DNA from 4 places in the Aminobacter sp. MDW-2 genome. Region 3 is predicted to be linked to each of the others. Evidence: predicted binding sites of a transcription regulator. Region 3 holds the regulator's gene; each other region holds the start of a gene.
The links. Region 3 encodes LexA, which represses DNA repair genes until DNA is damaged. Its sites were predicted from a motif close to TGTTCNNNNTGTGTTCNG; they were not measured.
Positions count from the first base shown of each region.

Region 1 (7,827 bases), 1.1 Mb from region 3:
AACGCGCCGACGACATAAGCAACGGCCGCGCGTCGCTTTTCGGCGATTGAAGCTTTTCGGCGCCAGAACTGGGCCGAAGCATTGCGGTTGTCGCGGGAATACATACATCCGCATGACCAGAGACCGGAGAGATTACGTGAAGAACCTGTTCCGCCGCCTGCTGCCGAGATCTATGCGAGGCGGCGAGATCGTCATCCCCGTCATCAGGCTGCAAGGCGCGATCATGTCGGGCGGCAGCCAGTTCCGGCCGACGCTTTCACTGGCAAGCACAGCCGGGCTGATCGAAAAGGCCTTCTCGATTTCCAGCGCGCCCGCCGTGGCCATCTCGATCAATTCGCCGGGCGGTTCGCCGGTACAGTCGCGCCTGATCTTCAAGCGCATCCGCGACCTTGCCGCCGAGAAGAACAAGAAGGTGCTGGTCTTCGTCGAGGACGTCGCCGCATCGGGCGGCTACATGATCGCCATTGCCGGCGACGAGATCTTCGCCGACCCGTCCTCCATCGTCGGCTCGATCGGCGTGGTATCGGCCTCGTTCGGCTTCACCGACCTGATCAAGAAGATCGGCGTCGAGCGCCGCGTCTACACCGCCGGCGCCAACAAGGCGACGCTCGATCCGTTCCAGCCGGAAAAGGCCGAAGACGTCGAGCGGCTGAAGAAGCTGCAGCTCGAAGTGCACGAGACCTTCATCGAGATGGTCAAGGAGCGCCGCCGCGGCAAGCTCAAGGACGACCCGGACCTGTTTACCGGCCTGTTCTGGTCGGGCAAGAAGGGCCTCGAACTCGGCCTCGTCGACGCGCTCGGCGACATGCGCACCGTGCTCAAGGACCGCTATGGCCCCAAGGCCGAGCTTAAGCTGATCACAGCACCGCGCGGCCTGTTCGGCCGCAGGCTCGGCCTCGGCTCATCCCTCGGCTTCACGCCTGAAGCAGCCGGTGCGGTTGCCACCGGCCTGGTGGATGCGGCGGAAGAACGCGCATTGTGGAGCCGGTTCGGCCTTTGAAAAAGCCGAAACGGCGGATTATCATGTGGGGACAGCCCCGGCCGGCCGGAAACGGCACCGAAGGGAGGAGAATGAAATGCCGCAGCTCATCTTTTTCGCGCTTGTCGGCGTGGTCGCCTATATCGGCTACCGCTCCTTCATCAAGGAGGCCGAACGGGTGACTGCCAAGGTGCGGCGCAACGAGAAGCAGCGCCAGACCGGCGCCAACGGGACACTGGTCAAGGATCCCGAAACCGGCGAGTACCGGCTCGAGAAAGACTGATGCCCCGCCCGTGACCTTCAACAACGTTCCGCTCGCCGAACTCGCCCCGGCCAAGATCAATCTGGCGCTGCATGTCACCGGCCGGCGCGATGACGGCTATCATCTGCTCGAAAGCCTTGTCGTCTTTGCCGAGCTTGGCGACCGCATCACCGTTGCGGCGGCAACAGAGGACGGTTTCGTCGTCAACGGCCGCTTTGCCGCCGATGTGCCGGTCGATGGCGGCAACCTCGTGCTCAAGGCCCGGGACGCGCTGCGCGCTGCCTTTCCCCATCACACCACCCAGCCGGTCGCCATAGCGCTCGAAAAGAACCTGCCGGTCGCCTCGGGCATCGGCGGCGGTTCGAGCGACGCGGCTGCCGCGTTGCGCGCCCTGAGCCGCCTTTGGCGCCTGCCGGCCGATGCCGCAACCCTTGCCCGCCTCGCCTTGCCGCTTGGCGCCGACCTGCCGATGTGCCTGGCAGGGCATCCGCTGATCGCCCGCGGCATCGGCGAGCAGCTCGCCCCGGTCAGGCATTTTCCTTCGCTGCCGATGGTGCTGGTCAATCCCGGCATCGCGGTGGCGACACCGAGCGTCTTCCGGGCGCTGGCCTCACGTGAAAATCCCCCTCTCGCGCCGCTCGACAGCGCCGATACCGTGCTTGACTGGCTGACAACCAGCCGCAACGACCTCGAGCCTGCAGCAATGTCGATCGAACCCTCGATTGTCGCGGTGCTGAGCACCCTTCACAATTCGGGTGCCGCCTTCGCCCGCATGTCGGGATCGGGTGCCACCTGTTTCGGCATCTTCGACAGCAACGCTGCCGCCGCGCACGCGGCGACGGCGATCTCCGCAGAGCGCCCCGGCTGGTTCAGCGCCGCCACAACGACCCGGACCTAGGAGCCCAACATAATGGCCAGCGAGCCCCGCCCCTTCGTTCCCGTCCGCATCGCGGTGCTGACCGTCTCCGACACCCGCACGCTGGCCGATGACAAGTCAGGCCAGACGCTAGCCGACCGCATCACCGAAGCCGGGCACGTGCTCAAGGCGCGCGACATCGTCACCGACGACAAGGACAAGATTCGCGACCGCGTCACCGCCTGGTCGCTCGATGCCGAAATCGACGTGATCATCACCACCGGCGGTACCGGCTTCACCGGCCGCGACGTCACGCCGGACGCGCTGGAGCCGATCTTCGAAAAGCGCATGGACGGCTTCTCGGAGGTATTCCACCGCATTTCCTACGACAAGATCGGCACGTCGACGATCCAGTCGCGTGCCACCGGCGGCGTGCTCAACGCCACCTTCGTCTTCGTGCTGCCGGGGTCGCCAGGGGCGTGCCGCGACGCCTGGGACGGCATTCTCAAGGCGCAGCTCGATTACCGCCACATGCCGTGCAATTTCGTCGAGATCATGCCGCGGCTCGACGAGCACCTCAGGCGTGGCGGCACCAAGTCAGCCTGAAGCCAGGGCGTCTTTCGCAATTTCCGGCGAAATGTCGCTGCTGGAATTGCCCTAGCGCGGCGCGACGACGATTTCGGCATCCAGCGTCTTCATGGCAAGTCCGCGCGCGATGCCTTCGGCGTCCGCCCCGTTGCGACCCAGAACAGCTGCCTGTTTCCTGGTGATGACCAGCCCCTGCTCCAGAGCGCGCGGCCGCGACGTCACCCGTTCCCAGAACGGACGGTTGCTCGCCCGCGACCGGGTGAAGCGCGCCGCCATGGTCAGCCGGCTCATGTGGCGAACAGCATCCTCGGTCCAGCCTTCGGCCAGCCGCGCGCCCGGCTCGAGCAGCAGCAGCCAGTCGCTCCTTGCCTGCGCGATGCCCGCCTGGATGCCGCCCTTGGCGAGATAGGCGCAGCCGGCATGTTCGGCGACATAATGGGTCTGGTCGGTGGAGCCGAGGTCACAGACGATCACCTCGCGCACGACACCCTCGACGGCGCCGCCGACCAGCGCCGCCAGCGTGCGGGCCAGCCCCTCCTCGTCGTCCCTGGTCTCGATCAGAACGCTCAGCATATCCAGCCGCATATCGGAAAGCCGGCCGAAGCGCCAGCCTCGCGGCCCGGAGAACAAAGTTCTTGCTTTGTTCTATTTTCCAAAATAGGAATAGTTTCATGCCGAACGAATCGACGGGCGGCCTCTTTCCCTCGGGGAGATAGCGAAATGGAACCCATCGCACGGGCCGATATTGCCGCTTTCAAGGGTGGCGGAGCCGGAATGGCCAATGCCATGATCGAGGAAAGCGGCCTGCGCATCAACCATGAGCGCCGACGCGGCCGCGGTGCCGGCGTCAACCCGTCGGGGCGCTACGAACCGGTCAGCCGCCATGTCTTCGACGACGGCTGGAGCACAATCGAGGAGCTGCCGCCGTTCAAGACCGAGGTCCAGGTCGAGAAGCCGCGCACCATCATCACCCGCAACGAGTCGCCCGACATCTCATTCGACCGCTCGATCAATCCCTATCGTGGTTGCGAGCATGGTTGCGTCTACTGTTTCGCCCGCCCCACCCACAGCTATATGGGCCTGTCGGCCGGGCTCGATTTCGAATCCAAGCTGTTTGCCAAGCCGGATGCGGCGCGGCTGCTCGACCGCGAACTGTCGAAGGACGGTTACCAGCCGCGCACCATCGCCATCGGCACCAACACCGATCCCTATCAGCCGATCGAGAAGCACTGGCGCATCATGCGCGAGGTGCTCGAGGTGCTGGAGGCGCGCAACCATCCTGTCGGCATCGTCACCAAGTCGGCAATGGTCACACGCGACATCGATATCCTCAGCCGCATGGCCGAAAAAGGCCTGGCCAAGGTGGCGCTGTCGGTGACGACGCTCGACCGCATGCTGGCGCGCACGATGGAGCCTCGGGCCGCGACGCCGACGAAGCGGCTCGAAGCTATCCGCCAGCTCTCCGATGCAGGCATTCCGGTCTCGGTGATGGTCGCGCCGATCATCCCAGGCCTCACCGACCAGGAGATCGAGCGCATTCTCGATTCGGCCAAGGCCGCAGGTGCCACCAGCGCCGGCTACGTCATCCTGCGCCTGCCGCTGGAAGTCAGCCCGATCTTCAAGGACTGGCTGCTGCGCCATTATCCCGACAGCTATCGCCACGTGCTGTCGTTGATCCGCTCGATGCGCGACGGCAAGGACTACGATTCGGAATGGGGCAAGCGCATGAAGGGCAAGGGGCCCTATGCCTGGCAGATCGGCCGCCGCTTCGAGATCGCGGCACAGCGCCTGGGCCTCAATTCGGTGCGCACCCCGCTCCGGACCGACCTTTTCGAAGCCGGCCCCAAGGATCAGCTGCAATTGACGCTGCTTTGAAAACTCTGGCGGCGCCACCGTCCCAGAAAAGAAATTCCGTCCGGCCGTTCCCCGTGGCCAGTTGACGGTGCCTTCCCGAGCCGCCGCCCTAATCGGCCGGGAAGGTCTTGCGGAGGATCGGGGCCGATGCGAGCATCGCCGCACCATGGCTCGCCCGCGCTCCGATTCTCCACCCCTCTTCGAATTCATCGACAAGCCCGACTTCGCCTTCGAAACGAAAGCGATATCGGCTGGCCTGTGGCCATGCGCGGGCCTCGACGAAGCCGGACGCGGCCCCCTCGCCGGCCCGGTTGTCGCTGCCGCCGTGGTGCTCGACCCCGGCAACATTCCATCGGGGTTGGACGATTCCAAGCGCCTTACAGCCGCCCAGCGCGACGCGCTGTTCGACGAGGTGCTGTGCAAGGCCCTTGGCGTCGCCGTGGCGTCGGTTTCGGCCGACAGCATCGACCGCAGCGATATCCGCAAGGCGAGCCTGGAAGCGATGCGCCGGGCGCTTGCCGGCCTGCCGGTGGCGGCGAAGTCGGCGCTGGCCGACGGCCGCGACGTGCCGCCCGGCCTCGCCTGCACCTGCCGCGCCCTTGTCAAGGGCGACCAGCGCTCGCAATCCATCGCCGCCGCCTCGATCGTCGCCAAGGTGACGCGCGACCGCATGATGTCTGTCTGCGGCTCGAACGACAACCGCTACGGTTTCGAAGTCCATATGGGCTACGCCACCGCGCGCCACAGGGCGGCGATCATCGAGCACGGCGCATCGCTTCGGCTGCACCGCATTTCCTTTGCCCCGTTCAGGGACTAACCACGGCAGAAACGCCTGGCGCCTAACCCTGCCCACTCTGAAGTGGCGACGTCCCGAGCCTGACGTCAAGTTCGGCAAGATCCGCAACGAACCAGATCGACTTGCCCTTGTTGGTCTCGCGCACGAAGTCACGCAGCGCACCACTTTCTTCCAGCGCCTGCGTGATGTCGCCGACGATCACGCAGCCCAGGCCGTAATTCACAAACTTCTGAAACACCTCGCCGGCAATGCCGGTGCTGAGCTTGAGAAAATCCGGGGCAAGCCTTTCCACGGGGATGGCGAGGACTTCGGCCTCGTTCGACCACGCCTCGCTGATGAAGTCATTGGCGTCGCTGGGCGCGCGCAGCAACGAGCCGCTCCGGCTGAAAAGAAGCACGCGGGATTTGCCGATTTCGACGATCTGGATCATGTGACCCGGCTAGCAGCGGCCGCGGCAAGGTGCAAGCCGCACCGGAGCAGCTCCTTGCCAAACGAAAGACAGTCGCCCCTGGCTGTCCTGAAAACAAAAAAGCCGCCGGAAATTCCAGCGGCTTTTTCAAATCTGCCCGGCTGCCTGACTTAATTGGCGGCTCGACTTAGTTGAGCTTGGCCTTCAATTCCTGAACCGAGCCCTTGAATAGGTCGGCGTTGGTCTTGGCGTCGGCCTTGCCGGCGAAGATCTGGCGAGCTGCCTCGACCGCGAGGTCGACAGCGTTGGCGCGAACTTCGTTGACGGCGTCGCGTTCGGCCTGGCCAATCTTGAGCTCGGCAAGTGCGGTCCGGCGAGCAACGTACTCTTCGGTCTTCTTGTGCGCTTCTTCGGCGAGAAGGCCGGCTTCGCGCTTGGCCAGATCGACGATGTCGGCGGCCTCCTTCTCGGCTTCCTTGCGCTTGCGCTGGTACTCGGCGAGCAGCTGCTGGGCTTCTTCACGAAGCCTGCGTGCGTCTTCGAGTTCGGCGCGGATGCGTTCGGCGCGCTCGTCGAGCGACTTCGAAAGCATGCCCGGCACCTTCAGGTACAGGACGACGCCGACGAAGATGACGAGAGCGACTGTGGCCCAGAATGTTGCGTCCATGGCCCCTCTCCTACTTGCTCGCTGCCTTGACGGCGGCGGCGATGTCAGCCTTGTCGACCTTGCCTGCGCCCAGTGCCTGGACGATCGCGGCAGCGGTGTCCTCGGCGATGGTGCCCACTTCCTTCATGGCATTGGCCTTGATGGTAGCGATGCGTGCTTCCGCAGCGGTCAGCTTCTGGTCGAGCCCGGCTTCGACTTCCTTGCGCTTGGCTTCGGCTTCCGCCTTGGCTTCGTCGCGTGCTTCCTGGCCGATGGCGTTTGCCCTGGCCTTGGCCTCGGCAAGCTCCTGCTCGTATGCGGCGACCGCCGCATCCGCCTCGGACTTCATCCGGGCAGCCTGGTCGAGATCCCCGGCGATGCGATCGCGGCGCACCTCGAGGATGCCGCCGACACGCGGCAGCACGACGTTCTTCAGGAAGAGATAGAACAGGCCGAAGGTGATCGCGAGCCAGAGCAGCTGCGACGGATAGTTCGACGTATCGAAAGGCGGAAACAACCCACCACCGCCATGCTCCGCACCCGTTTCGGTGTGCGCAGTGGTGGCGTCGGTAGAATGAGCTTCCCCGGCCGCAGGTGCGACTTCCTCGGCGTAACCCGGCGTGACAAACATCTCTATCCCCTGTCATCCCACCGGCCGCAACACGCGGCCGGTCAACTCGCTTGCGCGGCTCTTATGCGAAGAGCAGGAGCAGAGCGATGAGGAGCGAGAAGATGCCCAGAGCTTCGGTAACGGCGAAGCCGAAGATCAGGCGGCCGAACTGGCCGTCAGCTGCCGACGGGTTGCGCAGGGCACCCGACAGGTAGTTACCGAAAATGGTGCCCAGGCCGATGCCTGCGCCGCCCATGCCGAGACAAGCGATGCCTGCGCCGATTGCCTTTGCTGCTTCAACTTCCATTGTCCAACTCCTTGTGGATCGAAATTTAGTTGCGGTATCCAAGACGGCGGCAGCCGCCGTCGAATTAGTGGCCCGGGTGCAGGGCGTCGTTGAGGTACATGCAGGTCAGCACCGCAAACACATAGGCCTGCAGGAACGCGACCAGGACTTCCAGGCCGGTGATCGCGACCGTCATGAACAGCGGCAGGATCGAGCCGACGACGCCGACAGCACCGAATGCGCTGAGCGAAGTGACGAAACCAGCGAAAACCTTGAGCGTGATGTGGCCGGCCAGCATGTTGGCGAACAGACGAACCGACAGGCTGATCGGACGCGACAGGAACGAGATCACTTCGATCAGGACGACCAGCGGCACCAGGATGCCAGGCACACCGTGCGGGACGAAGAGTTTCAGGAAGCCGAAACCGTGCTTCATGAAGCCGTAGACGATGACCGTACCGATGACCAGCAGCGCCAGCGCGAAGGTGACGATGAGATGGCTGGTGACGGTGAAGAAGTAAGGGAACAGGCCGATCAGGTT
Region 1 covers NZ_CP060197.1:5,121,902-5,129,728, forward strand. Annotated here, with positions in the region: gene H5P29_RS25280 (tRNA1(Val) (adenine(37)-N6)-methyltransferase) at 1-50, shown strand, start outside; gene H5P29_RS25285 (S49 family peptidase) at 137-1,000, shown strand; gene H5P29_RS25290 (NfeD family protein) at 1,077-1,262, shown strand; gene H5P29_RS25295 (4-(cytidine 5'-diphospho)-2-C-methyl-D-erythritol kinase) at 1,273-2,139, shown strand; gene moaB (molybdenum cofactor biosynthesis protein B) at 2,152-2,703, shown strand; gene H5P29_RS25305 (glycosyltransferase) at 2,755-3,258, opposite strand; gene H5P29_RS25310 (PA0069 family radical SAM protein) at 3,406-4,560, shown strand; gene H5P29_RS25315 (ribonuclease HII) at 4,706-5,356, shown strand; gene H5P29_RS25320 (DUF4180 domain-containing protein) at 5,379-5,765, opposite strand; gene H5P29_RS25325 (F0F1 ATP synthase subunit B) at 5,932-6,411, opposite strand; gene H5P29_RS25330 (F0F1 ATP synthase subunit B) at 6,422-7,021, opposite strand; gene H5P29_RS25335 (F0F1 ATP synthase subunit C) at 7,083-7,307, opposite strand; gene H5P29_RS25340 (F0F1 ATP synthase subunit A) at 7,372-7,827, opposite strand, start outside.
Region 1: the regulator LexA is predicted to act here: its motif matches at 3,316-3,333, upstream of H5P29_RS25310 (PA0069 family radical SAM protein).

Region 2 (7,827 bases), 990 kb from region 3:
TGCCGGCATCAGCCACTTCGACATGCGCCTCGGGCAGTTCGTCGAGGAAGCGCGACGGAATCGTCGACTGCCACAAGCCATGGATGCGGCGGTTGGAGACGAACCACAGATGCAGGTTCTTCTTGGCGCGGGTCAGGCCGACATAGGCGAGGCGGCGTTCCTCCTCGAGACCCGAGCGGCCGCCTTCGTCGAGGGCACGCTGGTGCGGGAACAGGCCTTCCTCCCAGCCGGGCAGGAAGACGGTCTCGAATTCGAGGCCCTTGGCCGAATGCAGCGTCATGATCGAGACGGCGTCGAGCTGCTCGTCCTGCTCGGCGTCCATGACAAGGGCGACATGTTCAAGGAAGGAACGCAGCGACTCATATTCCTCCATGGAGCGGATCAGCTCCTTGAGGTTTTCAAGTCGGCCCGGCGCTTCGGCCGAGCGGTCGTTCTTCCACATATCGGTATAGCCGCTCTCTTCGAGAATGATCTCGGCGAGCTCAGTATGCGGGGTGTTGTCGAGCGCCTTCTGCCAGCGCTCGAAATTGGCCGCGACTTCGCGCAGGGCGGCGCGAGGCTTGGGCTTGAGTTCGTCGCTCTCGGCGAGCTGGGCGGCTGCCTGCAGCATCGGCACGCCAAGGGCGCGCGCGGTATCGTGGACCTGGCGGATGGCAGCTTCGCCGAGGCCGCGCTTGGGCACGTTGACGATGCGCTCGAAGGCGAGATCGTCGGCACCCTGGGCGACGACGCGGAAATAGGCCATGGCGTCTCGGATTTCCTGGCGCTCGTAGAAGCGCGGGCCGCCGATGACGCGGTAGTTGAGGCCAAGCGTGACGAAGCGGTCTTCGAACTCGCGCATCTGGAACGAGGCGCGCACCAGGATCGCCATGTCGTTGAGATTGTGTTTCTGGCGCTGCAGCTGTTCGATGGTCTCACCGACGGCGCGGGCTTCCTCCTCGGAATCCCAGGCGGCATGGACATTGACCTTGCCGTCTTCGGGATCGTTGCGATCGGTGAACAGCGTCTTGCCGAAACGGCCCTCATTGTGGGCGATGAGGTGGGCGGCGGCACCCAGTATGTGCGCGGTCGAGCGGTAGTTGCGCTCGAGCCGGATGACGACGGCACCGGGGAAATCCTTGTCGAAGCGCAGGATGTTGTCGACCTCGGCGCCGCGCCAGCCATAGATCGACTGGTCGTCGTCGCCGACGCAGCAGACATTCTTCTGCCCCGGACCACCCGTTTCCTGGGCCAGGAGCCGCAGCCACATATATTGCGCGGTGTTGGTGTCCTGGTACTCGTCGACCAGAATGTATTTGAAGCGCTTGTGGTATTCCTTGAGCACGTCAGGGTAGGCGCGGAAGATGCGGATCGGATGACACAACAGGTCGCCGAAGTCGCAGGCGTTCAGCGTCTGCAGCCGGTCCTGATAGGCCTTGTAGAGCTCGCGGCCCTTGCCGTTGGCAAAGGAGCGGGCGTCGCCCTCGGGGATCTCGGCTGGACCGAGGCCCTTGTTCTTCCAGCCGTCGATCATCATGGCGAACTGGCGCGCCGGCCAGCGCTTGTCGTCGAGGCCCTCGGCCTGGATCAACTGCTTAATCAGGCGGATGACGTCGTCGGTGTCGAGGATGGTGAAGTCGGAGCGCAGCCCTGCCAGTTCGGCATGGCGACGCAGCATCTTGACGCCGATCGAATGGAAGGTGCCGAGCCACGGCATGCCCTCGACCGCTTCGCCGACAAGGTGGCCGATGCGCTGCTTCATCTCGCGCGCGGCCTTGTTGGTAAAGGTGACGGCGAGGATCTGGCTGGGGTAGGCGCGGCCCTGGCTGAGGATATGGGCGATGCGGGTGGTGAGCACACGCGTCTTGCCGGTGCCGGCGCCGGCGAGCACCAGAACCGGGCCTTCGGTGGTCTCGACAGCCTGGCGCTGCTCGGGGTTCAGGCCGTTGAGGTAATCGGGCGCTGACGGCGCCTGGCGCGCGGCCATGGCGCGCGCAGCGATACCGCTGGGCGCAGGCGTGCTGGCGGCCCGGGGCGGCATCCCGCCGGGCTCGTCGAAAAAGGGCATGTCGTCCGGAAAGTCTGACATTTGCCCCGAATGTAGTGATTCGGGGCGGAAAGGCCAGAAGTGTCTCTGTTTTGTTCTGGTTTTGCCGGGAAAAGCGAGCGGTGTTGACCCTGCCGCAGGCGCTTTGCTAGCGTGGCTGACGGCTTGATGTGGCCGGCAGTCCGCGCCCTCCGGGGGTATGGCGAACACATCGGACGCTTCCGTCACCTGATCCCATGGGATGGTGAGAGCATCGGCAATGCGGGCACTGATGGGATTTCTCGCCACAACCAGAGGATCGGAAGATCATGCGAACCTATCGTGACGCAAAGGCGATGGCGAAAGCCATGCGCGAGGCGCTTGCCCAGAAGAACCTCGAAGTCAGCCACAGCGAGGCGCTCGAGATCGTCGCCAGACAATTCGGCGTGGAGACCTGGAACATCCTGTCGAGCAAGCTCGAGAAGGCGGAAGAGCCGACAGGCGGTGCGGTGAGTTTCACCCAGCCGGTGCCGATCTTCCGCATATTCGACGAAGACAAGGCGAGGGGCTTTTACGAGCGATTCCTCGACTGCACTTTCGACTGGGAGCACCGCTTCCACCCCGGCGCACCGCTCTATTGCCAGGTGTCGCGCGGCGACCTGAAGCTGCATCTGTCGGAGCATTCGGGCGACGCCAGCCCGGGTGCGACGGCTGTCTGCTACATGAAGGGCGTCGAGGCCTTCCAGAAGGGGCTGATTGCCAAGAACTACAAGTACAACCGCCCAGGCCTGGAGCGGCAGGACTGGGGGCTGGAGTGCCAGGTGATCGACCCGTTCGGCAACCGCATCCGTTTCATGGAAAGCGAAGACTGAGCGCTTGTCGAAGCGCCCGCGCCGACCTCGCGCGGGCGCTTTTTTCGTGGCCGCGGCGATCACGCAACAGTGAAACCAACTACATTTGCATACGTTAAACTCCCGGCCTCGGAACCAGACAGGGAGCGAGAAATGACACGACCTGCCATTACCCAGGCGATGATCGACGCCTATGACGAATACACCCACCTGACACTCGACCGGCGCGGCTTCATGGAGAAGCTGACCAGGCTTGCCGGCTCAGGCGCTGCCGCGGCGGCGATCGTGCCGTTGCTTACGACCAACCAGGCGCGGGCGGCGATCGTCGCCGACGACGACAAGCGGCTGAAGGCCGAGGACATTACCTATCCCGGTGGTGCCGGCGAAATGAAGGGCTATCTGGTCCGGCCGGCCGACGCCACAGGCAAGCTGCCGACTGTCATCGTCATTCATGAGAACCGCGGCCTCAACCCGCATATCCGCGACGTGGCGCGGCGGGTCGCGCTCGAAGGCTTCGTGGCGCTGGCGCCCGATTATCTGTCGCCGCTCGGCGGCACGCCGGCGGATGAAGAAAAGGCACGCGAAATGTTCGGCCAGCTCGATGCGGCGCAGACAGTGGCCAATGGCGTCGCCACGGTGGCGTTCCTGAAGGGCCATGAAAGCGGCAATGGCAAGGTTGGCGCCATGGGCTTCTGCTGGGGCGGTGGAACCGTCAACGCGCTGGCCGTCAACGCGCCCGATCTGGCCGCCGGCGTTGCCTATTATGGCTCCCAGCCGAAGGACGAGGCCGATATCGCCAGGATCAAGGCAGCCCTGATGCTGCATTATGCCGGCAAGGACGACCGCATCAACGCCGGCATAGACGCCTACAAGGCGGCACTGGAGAAGGCCGGCAAGGAATTCCAACTGTTCGTCTATGACGGCGCCCAGCACGCCTTCAACAACGACACCTCGGAAGCCCGCTACGACAAGGCGGCGGCGGAACTGGCCTGGGGGCGAACGGTCAACTTCTTCAAGGAGAAGCTTGCCTGATCAGGCAAGCGGTGAAGGCGCGCGGCTGGCGCGCCTTTCGGCCGGCTCAGGCCACGCCGCGCTTGGAGCGGGCCTGGCGCAGGATGACGCGCCAGCGCAGCATTTCGATCGGGATCGGCCGGTTGTTGTTGGCGATCTCAAAAAGTTCGTTGTTGATGTTGCGAAGCGAACGCCAGAAATCATAGTCGCTGATGCGAGGGTCGCAGGCGAGTTTGTTGGCCGTTGCTTCGATGTCAGTGTGCATGCCTTGCCTCAAAGCCGTCCGGTGCCCGCCGCCGCGACTCAACTTCGCTTGCATGGGATTGTCGGAGGGCAGCGAGGGGCGATCAACGAACCTCAGGCTGTGGCGCAGGTTATAAACAGGTAAGGTTAATCGCCTGTGGCCTTGAAGCCACTATGCGGGCTTGCGTTTGATGCCGATCGAGCGACCGGCACGCTCGGGCGTCGGCAAGGCGGCATGGGCGGCGCGCATAGCGTCGAGGCTCGCCATGATGTCCTGAGGGAAGGGCGCGACCTTCGGGCCGTTCATGTCGACATGCAGCGACAGCGTCTCTGACGTCGCCGACAGCCAGCCGTCGACATGGTGCAGTTCCTGGTAGACGCGGAAGCGCTTTTCGTCGTGGTCGAGCAGGTGGAAGGTGGCGGTGACCTTGTCGCCAAGATGCAACTCCCTGACGTAACAGACATGGATCTCGGCGGTGTAGGTGGTGAGCTTGCGATCGCGGGCATAGGCCGCGCCCAGCCCAAGCAGGTCGAGCGCTTCTTCACCGCCGCGGTCGAACAGCACGTTGTAATAGGCCATGTTCATGTGGCCGTTGTAGTCGAGCCAGGCTTTCTCGACCTCCATGACGCTCGAGACGAACGGTGCAGGCATGGACGATCCTCTTGACCTTAAAGCGCCGCGCGTCCGTCAGGACGCGCAAAGGACGCTGTTAAACTTAGGTTTGTGCATGATCCTTTCCGATAATCCCGATTTTCGGGGTCATGCACGGTGGTGCTGGACAAACTGTCGGGGCTGGCAGATTACCGCAGCATAAGGCGCCGGCAAGGCGCCAGGCTGTTCCAAACGCGGAGGAAAACATGGCTCTGAGCGACCTGAAGGCGATGGCGCGGAACGAGGAGGGGATCGCGGCTGCGCTGGGCATCCTCAAGCAGCAGTTCGGCGAGCGCTTCCAGACCGGCCAGGCGATCCGCGAGCAGCATGGCCACACCACCACCTATCTGCCCAACCAGGCGCCCGATGGCGTGGTGTTCGCCGAAAGCACAGCCGACGTGCAGGACGTCGTGCGGGTCTGTGCCGCGCATCACGTGCCGGTCATCGCCTTTGGCACCGGCACCTCGCTGGAAGGCCATGTCAACGCTCCGGCGGGCGGCATATCGCTCGACATCTCGCGTATGGACAAGGTGGTGTCGGTCAATGCCGACGATCTCGACTGCACCGTCGAAGCGGGTGTGACGCGTGAGGCGCTGAACAATTATCTGCGCGATACTGGCCTGTTTTTCCCGATCGATCCCGGGGCGAACGCCAGCCTCGGCGGCATGGCGGCGACCCGCGCCTCCGGCACCAACGCGGTGCGCTATGGCACGATGCGCGAGAACGTGCTGTCGCTCAGGGCTGTCATGGCCGATGGCAGCGAGGTCGTGACCTCGCATCGGGCGCGCAAGAGTTCGGCGGGCTACGACCTGACGCGGCTTCTCGTCGGTTCGGAAGGCACGCTCGGCATCATCACCGAGGTGACGCTCAGGCTGCAGGGCATTCCGCAGGCGATCTCGGGCGGGGTCTGCCCGTTCCCGACTGTCGAAGCGGCATGCCAGGCCGTCATCACGACGATCCAGATGGGCATTCCGGTGGCGCGGATCGAGCTGGTCAACGCGCTGCAGATGCGGGCGATGAAGAATTACTCCAAGCTCGACTATCCCGAAAGCCCGTGCCTGTTTCTCGAATTTCACGGTTCCGACGCCAGCGTGGCCGAGCAGGCGGAGAGCTTTGGCGAGATTGCGACGGAGTATGGCGGCGGGCCGTTCCTGTGGACCACTGTCGCCGAGGAGCGGGCGAAATTGTGGAAGGCGCGCCATGATGCCTATTGGGCGTCGCAGACGCTCAGGCCGGGCGCACGCGCCCTGTCGACGGACGCCTGCGTTCCGATCTCCCGCCTTGCCGATTGTATCGCCGAGACAGAGGCCGACATAGCGCGGCTGGGCTTGATCGCACCGATCGTCGGCCATGTCGGTGACGGCAATTTCCACACGCTGGTGCTGATGGATCAGAACGACCCCGCCGACATCGGCAGGGCGGAGGAATTCGTCAAGAGGCTGGCCGAGCGGGCGATCTCGATGGACGGCACCTCGACCGGCGAGCATGGCATAGGCCAGGGCAAGATGGGTCTGATGGAGCGCGAGCACGGCCATGGCGTGCAGGTGATGCGGACGATCAAGGCCGCACTCGACCCGCAGAATATTCTCAATCCCGGCAAGGTGTTACCCGCGGCGGAACAATCGACAGGGCATTGACGTGGCGTGGGCGGTGCTGCTACTGCGGCGCCGTCCAACCAGGAATCTTATGCGTAGAGACTTCCATCGCTGAAGCGTCGGCCCCAGTGCCGATGAGGCCGAAAGGCCAATACAGACGCTTATGCGTCTTTCTCTGATACGCAAAATTCCGAGGATATTCCCATGATACACGCCCATGGCGCGACGATCCGCGCCTATTGCGCCGCCGATCGCGATCGGCTGGCTCACGTCTGGCTCGAGGCTTCGCGCATCGGCCATCCCTTCATGTCCGAGGCTGACCTGCTGGAGCAGCAGGGGCGGGTCCGCGACATCTATCTGCCCCAGGCCGAGAACTGGGTGATCGAACTCGACGGTGAGCCGGCCGGCTTCATCGGCCTGATCGAGGGCTTCATCGGCGGCCTGTTCGTCGATCCCGCAGCCCATGGCCATGGGCTCGGCAAGGCGCTTGTGCTGCATGCCGTGGCGCTGAAGGGCGCGCTCGAGCTGGAAGTCTATGCCGAGAACGAGACGGCGGTCGGCTTCTACCGCAAGCTCGGCTTCGTCGAAACGCTGAGGCGCAACGCCGACGATGACGGGCGGTTGCAGGAGGTGATCCGGATGCGCCGCCCGGCATAGCCGGCTTGACCCCGCTTTGGTTCGGGCGGACAGTCCGGGTTGCCCAGGTCTTGTTGCCTAGGTCTTGGGCAACCGGACTGTGACAGGCGAGGACCAGAAGATGGCTGTTTCCAGGAAGCAGGAAGAACGAGCCCTCAGCGAAGACGAGTGGAAGCTGGTGCAGAACTCGCACCACCCGGTGGTGCAGGATCTCTCGGATGCCGAACTGCGCGACCTGCTGAAGGCGGTGCGCGAACGACGCGACCGGGCGCAGGGCGAAGCCAACCGCAAGCGCCGCGAGATGCGCGGCAAGGCAGCCGCCAAAGGCGCGCAGCCGGCGACCAAGGATCACGGCACCAAGGCAAAGCTCGGCGTGCTGGCGATGAGCATGCGCCGGCTCAACGGCGAACATGAGCGGCGGCAGCAATTGGCGGCGCGCATCGATCTCGTCGAGAACGCGCGCCACGCACTGGCGTTGAGCAAGGAAAAGAAGCCGGCCCGCGCCGCCGATTTCAACACCCGACAGGCGCATCTCGGCATGCGGGCGGTGGATAACGCCAAGGCCAAGAGCCTGGTCAGGCCGATGGAACGTGGGCGCCTGCGCAAGGCAGCGGCAGTAGCCCAGGCCAAGCGCGACTCAAAATAGCGGAGATTCAGGTGGGGCCGGCCTGCAAATGCCGGACACCTGCGCTTCCGGTACTCGCGTACCCGAATGTACGCTCCGTTCCGGTTCTCGGTCTCCACCATTTTCGACTCGGCCTGACCTGAATCTCCGCGTCTTCGTTGGTCCGCTTGCAGGGACGGCGACGAATGCCGTGATGACGCGGCGCGACC
Region 2 covers NZ_CP060197.1:3,036,052-3,043,878, forward strand. Annotated here, with positions in the region: gene H5P29_RS14810 (ATP-dependent helicase) at 1-2,068, opposite strand, end outside; gene H5P29_RS14815 (glyoxalase superfamily protein) at 2,335-2,877, shown strand; gene H5P29_RS14820 (dienelactone hydrolase family protein) at 3,010-3,888, shown strand; gene H5P29_RS14825 (hypothetical protein) at 3,935-4,132, opposite strand; gene H5P29_RS14830 (thioesterase family protein) at 4,283-4,762, opposite strand; gene H5P29_RS14835 (FAD-binding oxidoreductase) at 4,969-6,399, shown strand; gene H5P29_RS14840 (GNAT family N-acetyltransferase) at 6,562-7,014, shown strand; gene H5P29_RS14845 (hypothetical protein) at 7,115-7,639, shown strand.
Region 2: the regulator LexA is predicted to act here: its motif matches at 2,109-2,126, upstream of H5P29_RS14810 (ATP-dependent helicase).

Region 3 (7,827 bases):
ACGCCCGATCGGGTGCGGCTCGTTGCCCGCAAGCTTCCTGAGGGCGTCATGGCGGGGGCCGAGGTGACGGGTTATGTCAGGCTGATGCCGCCGTCCGGGCCTGTGCGGCCGGGCAGCTATGATTTTTCCTTCGAAAGCTATTTCGATGGCATCGGCGCCAGCGGCTTTTTCATGAAAGGCCCAGAGTTTGCTGCAACCACCCAGCCGCTGTCGGCCAGTGATCGTGCATTCGCGTCGATCGAGAATGTGCGCCAGAAGATTGCCCAGCGCATTCGCGACCGCATTGGCGGTCCGGAGGGCGAAATCGCGGCTGCCCTGGTCGTCGGCGTGAGCGGCGGCATTCCCGAGGATGTCAACGAGGCGCTGCGGCGTACCGGGCTCTACCACATCATCTCGATCTCGGGTCTGCACATGGCGATGGTCGCAGGCACGGTCATGCTTTTGATGCGGCTAGGCTTCGCCGCCTTTCCCGGCTTCACCTCGCACCGGCCGGTCAAGAAGTACGCGGCAGGCGCGGCACTGCTCGCCACCGGTGGCTATCTGTTCATTTCAGGCGCCGAGGTCGCGGCGCAACGCAGCTTCATCATGCTGGCGGTGATGCTGACGGCCGTGCTGCTCGACCGCGCAGCACTCACCATGCGCAACCTGGCGATCTCGGCCGTTGTCGTGATCATGATCTCGCCCCACGAAGTCGTCGGGCCGAGCTTCCAGATGTCGTTCGCCGCAACGGCAGCCCTCGTTGGCGCATATGCCTGGTGGTCGGACCGGCGGGAGGAGCAGGCGCTGCCGGTCGGTCAGAGATCGCTGCCGTCCAAAATCTGGCGCTGGCTTGCGACAGTTGCGATAGGTCTCGCCGCGACGTCGGTGATTGCCGGGCTCGCGACCAGCGTTTTTGGTGCATGGCATTTCCAACGTGTCTCGCCCCTCAGCCTGTTCGCCAATCTGGCAGTCAGCCCGTTTGTGTCTGTCCTGGTCATGCCCTTTGCCGTCATGGCTGGCATCTTCATGCCGCTTGGACTCGACGGCCCCTTCCTCGACACGATGGGCTTCGGCCTGAAGGCAATGATTGGCATCGCCACCTGGTTCTCCGAGCGCTCGCCGGTCGATGCGGTCGGCCTTGTCTCGTCACATGCGGTATTGTTGCTCACTGCAGCACTCGTCATCGCGTCGACGGCAACGACCTGGCTGCGCGCCGCCGCACTGCCATTCGCGGCCCTTGGGCTGCTGACGGTCGTGGAAACGGAAACGCCCACGGTTCTCGTTTCGGAAGATGGCCGCCTCGTCGGCGTCCCGGTCGACGATGGCAAGCTGGCCGTCAATCGCGTCCGGCCGAACCAGTTCACCGTCGACAACTGGCAGCGCGCGCTGGCGTCGGAAACACTCGTCACCCCGGCCCGTTCGGCCGCGAATGCAACGAACGGGACTGTCCGTTTGCCCAGCGAGACCGGCTCACAGCCAACAGCCGAGGCAGATGTCGCCGGTACGATACCCGGCAATCCAGTATCTGGAGAACTAAACGCTGCCGGCGCGGACGCCTTCGTCTGTGACAGCGAGCTGTGCACGGTTCAACAACCGGAGGGGGCACGGATCGTCCATGCGGCGAATGCGAGCGCCGCTGCACGAGCCTGCGACAACGCGGATCTCATCGTCGTCGACGATGCCACGGCAAGCGACGTCTGCCCCGGCGTGGCCGTGCTCACCAAACGCGAGCTGGCGCGCCTTGGCAGTGCGTCGATATTCATCACAGCCGCGGCGGCTGGCGTAGATCGGGCGGTCGAGATACGCCACGCCGTGGCGGAACCGTACCGCCCGTGGCATGCGCAGCGCCAATTTTCGCGCGAGGCGAGGGGCCTGCCACCCTACAAGCGAGTGGAGATGCCCCCAAAGACATCTGCCGGGGCAACCAAGGCGCACCCGAAAGCGCCGACTGCGACCACACGGTGAGTCCGAATCTGTACCCGCCGTCGCAGAGCCGTCAGATACGGCACGATAGCAACAGTGCAGATCAGTCCGGCTTACAGATTGCAGCAGGATGGACAGGCCGAGCTGGCGGAAACGCAGCCCCGGCAATCAATAGCGGCGGATCAGGCCGACAAGCTTGCCCTGCACCTTGACCCTGTCCGGTCCGAAGATGCGGGTTTCATAGGCCGGATTGGCGGCCTCAAGAGCGATCGAGGCACCCTTGCGGCGGAAACGCTTGAGCGTCGCTTCTTCGTCGTCGACGAGGGCGACGATGATCTCACCGGGATTGGCCGTGGTCGAGCTGCGGATGACCACAGTGTCGCCGTCGAAGATGCCGGCCTCGATCATCGAGTCGCCCTTGACCTCGAGCGCGTAATGCTCGCCGCCCATGATCATGTCTGGCGGCACCGAAATCGAATGCGTCTTGTGCTGGATGGCGTCGATAGGCACACCGGCAGCGATGCGTCCCATGACGGGAATGGCAACCGCCGAAGCAACATCGTCGTCATTGCCGGCCGACATGCTGCGTGACGGCTCGGGTTTGCGGCCGAGGCTACCCTCGATGACGCTGGGCGAGAACTTCTTCGCCGCGTTGAGGCCAGGCGCGATCGAATCGGGCAGGCGCAGCACTTCAAGCGCGCGCGCCCGGTTGGGCAGGCGTCTGATGAAGCCGCGTTCTTCGAGCGCCGTGATCAGGCGATGGATGCCGGACTTGGAGGCGAGGTCGAGTGCTTCCTTCATCTCGTCGAAGGACGGCGGAATACCCGCTTCCTTCAGCCGCTCGTGGATGAATAGCAAAAGCTCGTGTTGTTTGCGCGTCAGCATCGCCACCCCCGAGGAATCAGAAGAAAAACAAACCCAGAACAAACACTATCTGTTCCAGTTGTGTTCCGCAACTGTTGATATTTCGTGAAGGGTGGAAGGTGCTGCTCAGCGCAACATCATCACCTGGCAGGCGCTGCCGGCTTCGACTGCAGGCGCGAAGGGCACCCGCACGATGGCGCAATTGGCGTCGGCCAGCGTGCGCAGCATCGAAGAGTCCTGGATCAGGTAGGGTGTGACGACGAGACCCTCAGCGGTCTCGCGCGCAATCGCGCGGACAAAGTCCTGGCGCAGGTCGTTGGCCGCCATTGCCGTGTCGAGAATGCCGTTGCGCATGTCGGGCGAATAAGGGCGGCCGCCAAGCTTCGCCAGCAGAGGTTTCAGGAAAATCTGCGAGCAGATCAGGCTGGCGACCGGATTGCCCGGCAAGCCGACGCAGCGGCTGTTGCCGAGCCGGCCGAACATCAGCGGCTTGCCCGGGCGCATCGCGATCTTCCAGAAGTTGAGATCCATGCCGAGATCGGTCAGGACACGGTGAACGAGGTCGTGGTCGCCGACCGAAGCGCCGCCCAGCGTGACGATCACATCGGCGTCGGCGGCGAGCGCCTTGGCGACCAGTGCGGAGATTGCCTCGGTGCGGTCGGCGGCGATGCCGAGATCGAGTACGCGCGCGCCAACCGACTGAACGATCGCCGCGACGCCGTAGGCGTTGGAGGCGATGATCTGGTCGGGCCCTGGATTGCTGCCCGGCGGCAATAGCTCGTCGCCGGTGGCGATGATGGCGACCAGAGGCGCCCGCAGCACTTCGACGCTGGGATGATTGGCAGCTGCGATCAGCGAGAGCCCTGCCGGGTCGAGCACACGTCCTGCATCAAGGATGAGGTCGCCCTGCTTGAAGTCGAGGCCCCTGGCGCGGATGTTACGGCCAGCAAGCGTTGGCTCGAGCACCGCGATCTCGCCATTGCCGAGATCGCGAACGTTCTCCTGAATGACGACGGTATCAGTGCCTTGTGGCACCGGTGCGCCGGTGAAGATGCGGACGCACTCGCCTGGTCCGACGGTGCCCGTGAACTGCTTGCCGGCGGGTGCCTGGCCGATAACCTTGAGCTGCGCCGGCAGTGAAGCGATGTCGGCGGCCTGGACGGCGTAGCCATCCATGGCGGAGGCGTCAAAGGGCGGCTGGGTGCGCAGGGCGTGTAGTGGAGCCGACAGCACGCGGCCTGATGCCTGGGCAAGGCCGACAGTTTCCGTGCCGCGCGGTTCGGCAGCGTCGAGCAGGCGCGCCAGGGCGTCGGCGACGGGCAGCAGCGCCATCTATTCGGCAGCCTTGTAGTCGCCCGACTTGCCGCCGGTCTTCTCGACCAGCCGGATGCCGGAGATCACCATGCCGCGGTCGGCGGCCTTGGCCATGTCGTAGATGGTAAGGCAGGCGACCGAGGCAGCCGTCAGCGCTTCCATCTCGACGCCGGTCTTGCCGGTGACGCGGGCAAGCGCCGTGACGCGCAGGCCGGGCAGCGCCTCATCTGGCTCGATCTCGACCGAAACCTTGGTCAAAAGGATGGGATGGCAGAGCGGCACGAGTTCATGCGTGCGCTTGGCGGCCATGATGCCGGCAATGCGGGCGGTGCCGAGCACGTCGCCCTTCTTGGCGTTGCCCGACAGGATCAACGCCAGTGTCGCAGGACGCATGACGACATGGCCTTCGGCGATTGCCGTGCGTGTCGTCTCGGCCTTGTCGCCGACGTCGACCATGTTAGCCTCGCCGGTGGCGCCGATATGGGTGAGGGTGGTTGCCATGTCAGGCGCTTGCCAGGGCTGCGCCATCGAGCAGCGCACGCGTCGCCGAGGTCACGTCGGCCTGCCGCATCAGGCTTTCGCCGACGAGGAAACTGGAGATGCCGGATTTCCGCAGACGCAGGCAATCGGCATGCGTAAAGATGCCGCTTTCGCCGACCAGCAGCCGGTCTGCCGGCACCATCGGCGCCAGGCGCTCCGACGTGTCGAGGCTGACCTCGAATGTGCGCAGGTTGCGGTTGTTGATGCCGAGCAGGCGCGACTGAAGCTTCAGCGCGCGTTCTGTCTCTTCTTCGTCATGGACCTCGACGAGCACGTCCATGCCGATTTCGAACGCCTCATCCTCGATACGCCTGGCATCTTCGTCGCTCAGGCTCGCCATGATGATCAGGATCGCGTCCGCGCCCCAGGCACGTGCTTCGTGCACCTGGTAGGGCTCGAACATGAAGTCCTTGCGCAATGCCGGCAAGGCGCAGGCGTCGCGCGCGGCGGTCAGGAACTCCGGTGCGCCCTGGAAGGATGGCGTGTCCGTCAGCACCGACAGGCAGGCAGCGCCGCCGTCGGCATAGGCCCTGGCGAGCGCCGGCGGATCGAAGTCGGGACGGATCAGGCCTTTGGACGGGCTCGCCTTCTTGATCTCGGCGATCAGGCCAAAGCGGCTTTCACTGTGCCTGGTTTCGAGTGCCGCGAGAAAGCCGCGCGGCTTGGTGACGTCGCGGGCGCGCGCCTTGAGCTCGGCGAGCGGCAGCAGCGCCTTCGCTGCGGCGATCTCGTCGCGCTTGTAGGCTTCGATGCGGCGCAGGATATTGGCCATGTCTCTATCCGTTCGAAACGGCGACCAGTCGGTCGAGCACTGCCTTGGCGCGGCCGCTGTCGATTGCCTCGGCGGCAAGCGGCACGCCTTCGCCGATCGTTGCAGCCTTGCCGGCAACGACGAGGCCGGCACCGGCATTCATCAGCACCGTGTCGCGATAGGCACCCTTGGCACCTTCGAGAACCCCGCGCAGGGCAGCGGCATTGTAGGCGGAATCGCCGCCGCGCAGCTCTTCGCGCGTATGCTTGCTCAAGCCGACCTGTTCGGGCGCCAGCGTAAACGTGGTGATCACACTGTCCTTGAGGGCTGCGACATGGGTCTCACCCGTCGTGGTGATCTCGTCATAACCGTCGCCGTGGACCACCCAGACGTGCTGGGCGCCAAGTTCCTTCAGCGTCTCGGCCACCGGACGCACCCATTCGGGCGAGAACACGCCGACCAGCTGGCGGTTGACGCCGGCGGGATTGGAGAGCGGGCCGAGCAGGTTGAAGATGGTGCGGGTGCCAAGTTCGACGCGGGTCGCGCCGACATGCTTCATCGCCGGGTGATGCGCCGGCGCGAACATGAAGCCGACGCCGGCGTCATGGATGCAGCGGCCGATCGCCTCGGGCGTGAGGTCGATGTTGACGCCAAGGGCGGTCAGAACGTCGGCGGCGCCGGTCAGCGAGGACAGGCCGCGATTGCCGTGCTTGGCGACAGGCACACCTGCGCCCGCGATGACGAAGGCCGAGGCAGTCGAGATGTTGACGCTGTGCGAACCGTCACCGCCGGTGCCGACGATGTCGATGGCATCGGCAGGGGCTTCGACGCGCAGCATCTTGTCGCGCATGGTGGCAACGGCGCCCGATATCTCGCTTACGGTCTCGCCGCGCACCCGCAGCGCCATGAGAAAGCCACCGATCTGGCCGGGCGTGGCTTCGCCCGACATGATGATGTCAAAGGCCTCGCGTGCCTCCTCGAAGGTGAGAGGGGTGCCCGCGGCGACCTTGGCGATATGCGGCTTGAGTGCGCTCATGGCGTTCCCACCGCAAGTGCGCGGGTGATCGCCGCCTGGTTGATCGTTGCTTGATACTCGCCCTGGAGCTGGGCGACGATCTGGTCGAGCAGGTCGTCCGACATGCCCGAGGCAAACTGCTTCTGCGCGTCCTCTGGCACCGCGCTCTTGTCCGCACCGGCCGGCTCGAACACTTCGGCGACCTTGAACAGAATCTGCGCATCGCCGGCGGGGGCGGGGACGATGCCAGTGCCGCCCTGGCCCATTGCAAACATCGCGGAGGCACCCTCGCGGCCAAAATCGGCATCGTCGGCCTCGCGCTTGAGGCCGCGCTTGGTCTGCTTTTCGAGCTTGAGTTCGCCTGCGATCACGTCGAGCGAGGCACCGTCCTTGAGGCGCTTCTCCAACTCGTCGGCTTTTGCCTTGAGACGCTTCGTCGCTTCGGCAGCGGTCCAGTCGGCGACGACCTTCTCGCGGACCTCGTCGAGCGTGCGGTCGCGGGCAGGCGTGATCTCGTCGACCTCGTAGAAGACGAAACCATTGGTGCCGACATTGAGCGGCGGGTTTTCGGTGCCGGATTCGGCGGTGAAGGCCGCCTGGATCAGGTTGCGCGAGTCCGGCAGGTCGTTGACGATGGTGCCGTCTGGCTGCTGGCCGGCGCGGTCGATGGCATCGATCGTCACCATCTTGAGCTTCAGCTTGTCGGCGGCAGCCTTCATCGACTCACCTGCGGCGCGGGCGTCCTCGTAGGAGTCGTGCACGTCGAGCAGGATGCGGTTGGCTTCGGCCAGCGCCAACTCCTTGCGGATCTGGTCCTTGACCTCGTCGAAGGTCTTGACGGTTTCCGGCGTGATCTCGCTGACGCGGACCAGCACTGGGCCGAAAGCGCCCTGGACGACGTCGCTGACCTGATTGGCCTGCAGCGCGAAGGCGGCGTCGGCGACCGCCTTGTCGGCGATCCTGTCCTTGGTCAGCGAGCCGAGGGCCACGTCAGCCGCGGTCTTGCCCTGGTCGGCGACTACCTTGTCGAAGGTCGCACCACCCTTGATCGCATCGGAAGCAGCCTTGGCCGCATGGGCGCTCAACACAAGCTGGTCGATCTTGCGCGTCTCGGCGGTGGTGAAGTGCGACTTGTTCTTGTCGTAGTCCTGGCGCGCCTGTTCTTCGGTCACGGCTGCGGCATCCATGATGTCTTCCGGCTCGAGCTTGACGTAGCTCAGCTTGCGGAATTCAGGGGCGGCGTAGTTCTTCTTGTTTTCCTCGAACCAGGCCTTGAGCACGTCGTCGCCCGGTGCCGCGATCGGCTCGACGAGCGACTTGGGCAGCGGCAGGTAGTCGATGGTGCGATCTTCGCCGCGGTAAAGTGCGACGGCGCGCAGGAAGGTATCAGGAGCCTCGAGGCCGTCGGAAACGGCTTCGACGATTTGCTGGCGGACCGCAA
Region 3 covers NZ_CP060197.1:4,027,527-4,035,353, reverse strand. Annotated here, with positions in the region: gene H5P29_RS19920 (ComEC/Rec2 family competence protein) at 1-1,944, shown strand, start outside; gene lexA (transcriptional repressor LexA) at 2,071-2,787, opposite strand; gene glp (gephyrin-like molybdotransferase Glp) at 2,893-4,098, opposite strand; gene moaC (cyclic pyranopterin monophosphate synthase MoaC) at 4,099-4,581, opposite strand; gene trpC (indole-3-glycerol phosphate synthase TrpC) at 4,583-5,392, opposite strand; gene trpD (anthranilate phosphoribosyltransferase) at 5,397-6,407, opposite strand; gene H5P29_RS19890 (SurA N-terminal domain-containing protein) at 6,404-7,827, opposite strand, start outside.

Region 4 (7,827 bases), 2.4 Mb from region 3:
CGCCCAAGGTGCTGTTGTGCGATGAGCCGACCTCGGCACTCGACCCGGAACTGGCGCAGGAAGTGGTCGACGTGCTCGGCCAGCTGGCGCGCGAGGGCACGACAATGGTGATCGCTACGCACGATCTGCGCCTGGCGTCGAAGATTGCCCATGAGGTGCTGTTCCTGGAAGCGGGCTCGGTGGTTGAAAAGGGCCCTGCCAACGAGGTGTTCGGCAATCCCAGGCACGAGCGCACCAAACGGTTCATCGCGACGATCACGCATCAGCACGACCACGGCAAGGGCGGCGAAGGCTAGATCTCGCTGCCGCCCCAGGCAGTGGTCAGAACGAGATTGCCACGGCCGGGCGGACATCGACCACGGCATCGCCGGCACCAAAACCGTCGAGCGTTTCGTTGTGGTGGGCGATGATGTCGACATGGGTGAGATGGGCCGAGTCGGCGGTCGTATGGCAGTCAGCGACGAGCGTGACGTCGTAACCGAGCGACACGGCCCGACGCACAGTCGTGTCGACGCAGAACTGGGTCATGCAGCCGCCGACGACAAGATGCGAGATACCAAGCTCCCCAAGGCGGGCGCCGAGCTCGGTCTCGTGAAACGAGTCCGAGCTCTTCTTGCGAACGAGAAGGTCACCGGCCCGCGGGGCCAGCTCCGGCCGGACTTCCCAACCTTCCGTGCCAACTGCCAGGCGGTGGCCCGCAGGGCCGTCATGCTGGATGACTATGACCGGCACGCCCGCAGAACGCGCTCTGTCCTGGAGATCACGCAGCCTGCCAATGGTATCGTCGAGCGCAGCCTCGAGCAGTGGCTGCCGCTCCGAGGTGCCTTTGCCCCTCAGGATCGCATTCTGCACGTCGATGACAAGAAGTGCGGTGCCCATATGCTGCCTCTCCTGTTGCGAGATTGGCGTCGGATACAGCAAAACCGATCGGCTCAGTAGCGGCTTTCACGCCGAACTGCTCGGCCAGCAGGGCCACCTTCTGGCCTGTCCCATCGGTCGCAGGGTCACGGCAACCGCGGTGACGGTCCAGAAGTGGCGGCATCTCATCCAGCCAGAGCCTCTAGGATATTTGCCAGAAGTGACTTTCAGCCGATTGGCCGCGCAACGCACCATTGTCTGCTGAGACGCACTGCCTCTCGGCAGACAAACAAAAAACCCGGCCAATGGCCGGGTTTTTCATAGCGGATCTTACAAGCCCTATCAGGCAGCTTCTTCCTGCTCGGCGTCGGCTTCTTCGTTGTCAGCCTTGGTGCCGCGCTTCGGACCCTTGTTGAGGTTGGTCTCGATGAGACGGACAGCCTCGGTCTCCGACAGGCGGTTGACCGCTGCCAGTTCGCGCGCCATGCGGTCGAGCGCTGCTTCATAGAGCTGGCGCTCGGAGTAGGACTGCTCCGGCTGGTTGTCGGCGCGATAGAGGTCGCGCACGACCTCGGCGATCGAGATCAGATCACCGGAATTGATCTTCGCATCATATTCCTGGGCGCGGCGCGACCACATGGTGCGCTTGACGCGGGCGCGGCCCTGCACGACCTTCAACGCACGCTCGACATAGTCGGTCTCCGACAGCTTGCGCATGCCGATGGACGTTGCCTTGGCGACCGGCACCTTGAGGCGCATCTTGTCTTTCTGGAAATCGATTACGAACAGCTCGAGCTTGTGTCCCGCCACTTCCTGCTCGTCGATCGATACGATCTGGCCGACGCCGTGCGCCGGGTAGACAATGTACTCGCCAGTCTTGAAACCGTGACGTGCTGCGGATTTCTTCTGCGGGATGGAAGTTGCCATACGCCCTGAACTCCTTCTTGTGACACCGGCCCGCCGAGGCCGGTTGATCGGGACGGTCGCAAAACGCGACCTTCTGCCGCACGACATTCGACCCCCAATCGGAAGAGCCTGGACCGGCAAACCGCAAAACGTTGCGACCGCCGGGCCCAGATTACTCTGGTCCGGATTAGGGTTGTCACCTTTCAGTGAATTAGGCTATGCGCCATAAATCGACGTTGTGTCATCGGCATGTTGGGCTAGCTCTAACACAAAAAGTCGGAAGAATCAAGATTTTGCTGCATACGCGAACAATCTGCCGCGTCAAGAGTCGACGGCGGCTCTCAATCCAACGATCTAGCGCCATTTAGGGCGCGCTACCCTCAGTTGCCTTCGCCAGGCTCGGCCGAAAAGAACTTCTCGAACTTGCCTTCGACGCCGTCAAATTCCTTGGCGTCTGCCGGCGGCTCCTTCTTTGCCGTGATATTCGGCCATTTTTCGGCATATTCGGTGTTGATCTGCAGCCATTTGTCGAGCCCCGACTCAGTGTCAGGCTTGATCGCGTCGGCCGGACATTCCGGTTCGCAGACGCCGCAGTCGATGCACTCGTCGGGATGAATGACGAGCATGTTCTCGCCTTCATAGAAGCAGTCGACCGGACAAACCTCGATGCAATCCATGTATTTGCATTTGATGCAGTTGTCGGTGACGACGTAGGTCATGAAGCAGGCTCCGGGACTTCCCGTAGTTTGTATCTTTCGGGTGAGGTATCCCCTTTGCGGGGTCGTTGCAAGGGCGGCCATTCCGCGCAGAAGCACGTTTGCGGAACGTAATTCTCAACTTCGTTGCCGCCGCTCCAGAGCCTTTGCGTCACTGGTCGCGCAGCCTGTCGGTGGCCCGCCGTTCTTTCTTGGTCGGACGGCCACTGCCAACCTCGCGCAGCGGCGGCCTGGCGTCGGGCGGCGCCTCATCCCTCGGCGTGGGTGCGGGAGAGATGTCGTCGTAGAGCTTGCGTGCTTCTTCGGCCGGCCCGCGACGCTCGCCAGCCAGCAGAATCTTGTAGACCAGGATACGACGATCGAGCGTAATCGTCAGCACGTCGCCTGCCTTGACGATGTCGGAGGCCTGGCTGAGCTTCTGGCCGTTGCACCTGACGCCGCCAGATTGCGCGAGCTTGGCGCCAAGCGAGCGCGACTTGACCGCGCGCGAGAAGAACAGCCACTTGTCGATGCGCTGTCTTCCCTCGCCGGCCAAGGCGCTTACTTCTTGAGCTGGTCGCGCAGCGCGGCGAGCTTGGCGAAGGGCGAATCCGGATCGATGCGCACCGGACGCTCCTCGCGTGGCTTGGGCTGGAAGGCGGGCTTGCCCTTGGGGCCGTTGCGGTCGCCGCCGTGCCTGTCGCCCTGCGGACGCTCATTGCGATTGCGGTGTTCGGGACGCCCACCCTCGCCCTGCGGCTTGCCGCCGGGCTTGCGGTCGAAACGCGGACGGCCGCCATCACGGCCTTCGCCACCCTCGCGCCCGCCACTGCGGTTGCCCTCGCCCTGGCCCTGACGGGCTGCGGGTGCGCCGGCGGCACGCTGCTCGCGCTGGCCGCCGCGTGGGCGATTGTCCTGGCGATGACGCGGGCGCTGCTCGAAGCGGCCCTGACGCCACAAAAGGATCGGCTTGGGTTCTTCGGCAGGCTCCGCGGCGGCAGTTGCCGGCTGGGCTTCGGCTGCAGCAGTCTCGACGGCCGCCGCTTCCGACAGCGTTTCGGCTACAGGTTCTGCGACGGCTTCCACTTCTGCGGCGGGTGCAGCAACTGCCTCGGGTTCGACGGCAGGCTCGGCCGCCACTTCGGCCACGACCTCAGCTGCAACCTCGGCAACAGCTTCCGGCGCCTGCTCGGCATCCGCTTCCTGCGCGTCTTGGGCAAATGCTTCCGTGGAAACCTCGGCGGCCTGGCCGGCAGCGGCAGCTGCCGCTGCGGCCTTGTCGGCCTGCGCCTTGGCCACGGCCTCGCGCGTGGCAGCATCGATCGTCTCGAGCTTGTCCTTGACCTCGGCAGCCGGCTTCGGCTCGGCGCGATAGCCGAGGCCCTTGAGGATTTCTTCCATGTCGTCGCCGGTTGCGCCGAGGATCGACATCATCTGCGGCGTGACGATGAAGGCGCTGCCGTCATAGGCTCCGTCAGGACGCGCACCGATGCCCTGCTTCCAGGCAAGCGCCGGGCGGATCAGATCGGCGAGACGTTCGAGAATGTCGACACGCACGGCGCGGCGGCCAAGATTGCGGAATCCGGCGAGCTTGTAGAAGGTCTTGTCGAAAGCCTGATCGATGACAACAGACGTACGGCCGGCGGCCAACGCATGGACGACATCGCCGAAGCCCGGCTTGTCCTTGCCGTCATTCTTGAGCGCCCAGAGCAGTGTCACCAGGCCGGACGGTGCCGGCTTGATCAGCGCCGGTACAAAGACGTGGTAGGCGCCGAAGCGGACGCCGAGACGGCGAAGTGCTGCGCGACCTTCCTGGTCGAGCGACTTCACCTCGTCGGCGATGTCGCGGCGATTGATCAGGCCGAAATTCTCGACCAACTGGAAAGCGATGCCACGACCAATGCCGGAAAGCTGTTCGCCGGCCTTGAGATCGACCAACGGCTTGAGCAGCGACTCAATCTGGAAATTGACGAAACGGTCGGCGCGCGCCGCGACCTTGTCACGGGCCGGGCCCGTCAGTTGCTCGTCGGCGAGCAGCACGACGCGCGGCTTGAGCGCGTCCTCGCCCTCGACCAGCGTGCCGATCGGCGCGCCGATCCAGCGCAGAACGCCGTCGGAGCCAAGCGCGATATCGCCATTGGGCGACGCCGAGAAACGCTCCGCGCGGGCATCGAATTCTGTGGCGAGCGCCTTCTGTGCTGCCGTGCGCACGGCCTTGGCGTCTTCTCCGCCAGCGCTCTGATCTGCGGTGAAACGGAACCCTTGCAGTTCGCCGACATGGTGGCCCTCGACGAGGACAGTTCCGGACGGGCTTATTTCGGCTTCAAGCATAGTGTTTTCTCTAAGGCGGCGCATGAGGACGGAAGTCCTGCGGTCTACAAAGCGTTTCGTCAACCGCTCATGCAGTGCATCCGACAATCTGTCTTCGATGTTTCGCGTTTTTTCTTGCCAGTGTGCCGGATCGGCAAGCCAGCCAGGGCGGTTTGAGACAAAAGTCCAGGTCCGGATCTGTGCGATCCGGTGGGAGAGCGTGTCGATGTCGCCTTCGGTGGAATCGGCGCGGCGCACCTGTTCGGCCATGTAGTTTTCGTCGACATGACCGTTGCGGGCGAGATCGTCATACATCGACGCAATGAGGTCGGCGTGCTGGGCAGGCGCAATCCTGCGATAGTCGGGCAGCGCGCAGGTCTCCCACAACAGGGCGACACGTTCGCGACCGGTGGCGAGCGAGCGGATGTTTTCGTCACGCGACAGGTGTTCGAGCGCCTGGGCGTCGACCGCAGGCAGCGCCCGCGTCAGGCCCTCGACGGGCGCCACCGTGTCGATCGAGCGCTTGAGCGTGTCGAGGCTTGTGAAGTCGAACGAAGCGGTGCGCCACTGCAGCACCTTGACCGGCTCGAAATCGTGCCCTTCGATCTTCTCGATCAGCTCCTCGTCGAACGGATCAACCTGGCCGGTAACGCCAAAGGTGCCGTCGCGAAGATGACGGCCGGCACGGCCGGCGATCTGGCCAAGCTCGGCGGCGGTCAGCTGGCGATACTGGTAGCCGTCGAACTTGCGGTTCTGGGCAAAGGCAACATGGTCGACATCGAGATTGAGGCCCATGCCGATGGCATCTGTGGCAATCAGGTAGTCGACGTCGCCGGACTGGTAGAGTTCGACCTGGGCGTTGCGGGTGCGTGGGCTGAGCGCGCCGAGCACGACGGCAGCGCCGCCCTGCTGACGGCGGATGAGCTCGGCGATGCCATAGACCTCATCGGCCGAAAAGGCGACGATGGCCGAGCGGCGCGGCAGGCGTGTCAGCTTCTTGGAGCCGGCATAGGCAAGATGCGACAGGCGCGGCCGGGTGACCACCGACACGCCCTTCAAAAGCTTCTGCAGGATGCCGTGCATGGTGGCAGCACCCAGCAGCAGCGTTTCCTGCCTGCCCCGCAGGTGCAGGATGCGGTCGGTGAAGATATGGCCGCGCTCGAGATCGCCGGCGAGCTGTACCTCGTCGATGGCGACGAAGGCGGCATCGGTCTGACGCGGCATCGCCTCGACGGTGCAGACGGAATACTTGGCACCGGCCGGCAGGATCTTCTCCTCGCCGGTCACCAGCGCAACCTTATGGGCACCAACCTTCTCGCAGAGCCGGCCATAGACCTCGCGGGCAAGCAGCCTGAGCGGCAGGCCGATGATGCCGCTTTCATGCGCGACCATGCGCTCGATGGCGAGATGCGTCTTGCCGGTGTTGGTCGGCCCGAGGACCGCTGTCACATCGCGACCCGACAGGATCAGGGGGTCATTCTGCTTGGAGTGAACATTCATTCTAAGGAACCGCCCTCGGCGCCGGGCCCACCCGGCGTTGCGCCGCTTTCACGACGACTGGACACATAGGGATTTGCGAGACGAAGCGAAAGCGGAATGTTCCAGATTTAAGAGTTGGAACGAGTCTGGAACGAATCAGCGACGAATCACTGACTCCGGCAGATTCAGGTTTTGTTCACCCCAACATATAGATTTCGTGCTGGCAAGTCGCACCACATGCAGATTCTCTAAAGTGGCCCGTTTCATGCTTTAGCCCACTGCTGTTAACCTTTGCCGGCCAAGCGCCCGAACGCTCTGGCAAACCCGACGCAAAATAATGATTTTGTTGATGTTTCCTATCTCCGGGTTAACGCTGGAATCGTCGATGAGCGGCATTTCGTTAAGATTTGAACCAAATGCGGAACGAACAGGCGACGAATCACTGATAGGACAAGTTTCCTGATTTGTTCACCGCTAGATGTTGTGTCTTCCCCAACGACTCCACCGATTATCCACCGTGGAGTCACAGGCTTGTCCACAACAGGCTCCCGGGCGCGTTAATCTTTGCGTGCCAAAGCGGCACACCGCTGGTTCGACGAAAATATCTGTGATTGCATTACGTTAAGGGAACCACACCCGTTGAATGCGACAGCGAGGCATGTCTCCATCCGCATGTTGAGTCTGCGCGGCGGGGATTGCCCAGGCGGGGCCTCCGGAAAATGCGGCGCACCACGCAGGCGCACGACATCTGGAGGGAAGATCATGAGCAAACGTCTATTCGCCGAGTTCCTCGGCACATTCTGGCTTGTCTTTGGTGGTTGCGGCAGTGCGGTGCTTGCGGCTGCGTTTCCCGAACTCGGCATCGGCTTTGCCGGCGTAGCCCTGGCATTCGGCCTGACCGTGCTGACCATGGCCTATGCCGTCGGCGGCATCTCGGGCGGCCACTTCAACCCCGCAGTCTCTGTCGGCCTGATGATGGCCGGTCGCTTCGAAGCCAAGAACCTTGTGCCTTATGTCATCGCCCAGCTTGTCGGCGCCATCGTCGCCTCGACGGTGCTCTACCTCATCGTCAGCGGTAAGGCCGACTTTGCCGGTATCGGCGGCTTCGCGACCAACGGCTATGGCGACGCTTCACCCGGCAAATATGGCCTGACCTCGGCATTGATCATCGAGGTCGTTTTGACCTTCATGTTCCTGATGATCATCCTGGGCTCGACCCATGGACGCGTGCCGGCCGGCTTCGCACCGATCGCCATCGGCCTTGCGCTGACGCTTATCCACCTGATCTCGATTCCGGTCACCAACACCTCGGTCAACCCGGCCCGCTCGACCGGACCGGCGCTGTTCGTCGGCGGCATCGCCCTGCAGCAGTTGTGGTTGTTCTGGGTAGCCCCGATCGTCGGCGCGGCGATCGCCGGCATCGTTCACAAGGCGATGTTCGAAAAGGACTGAGCCTCACCGGCCAGACGCGAAAACGGCGCCTTGCGGCGCCGTTTTCTTGTTTCGGGGCAGCAAGCCCGACGGTCAGACGAAATATTGTCCGCCGTTTGCGGACAGGGTCGCGCCCGTGATGAAGCCC
Region 4 covers NZ_CP060197.1:1,581,211-1,589,037, reverse strand. Annotated here, with positions in the region: gene H5P29_RS07715 (amino acid ABC transporter ATP-binding protein) at 1-296, shown strand, start outside; gene H5P29_RS07710 (cysteine hydrolase family protein) at 322-879, opposite strand; gene H5P29_RS07705 (CarD family transcriptional regulator) at 1,201-1,785, opposite strand; gene fdxA (ferredoxin FdxA) at 2,145-2,483, opposite strand; gene H5P29_RS07695 (RNA-binding S4 domain-containing protein) at 2,632-3,015, opposite strand; gene H5P29_RS07690 (helicase-related protein) at 3,021-6,269, opposite strand; gene aqpZ (aquaporin Z) at 7,011-7,700, shown strand; gene H5P29_RS07680 (beta-ketoacyl-ACP reductase) at 7,773-7,827, opposite strand, start outside.
Region 4: the regulator LexA is predicted to act here: its motif matches at 6,385-6,402, upstream of H5P29_RS07690 (helicase-related protein).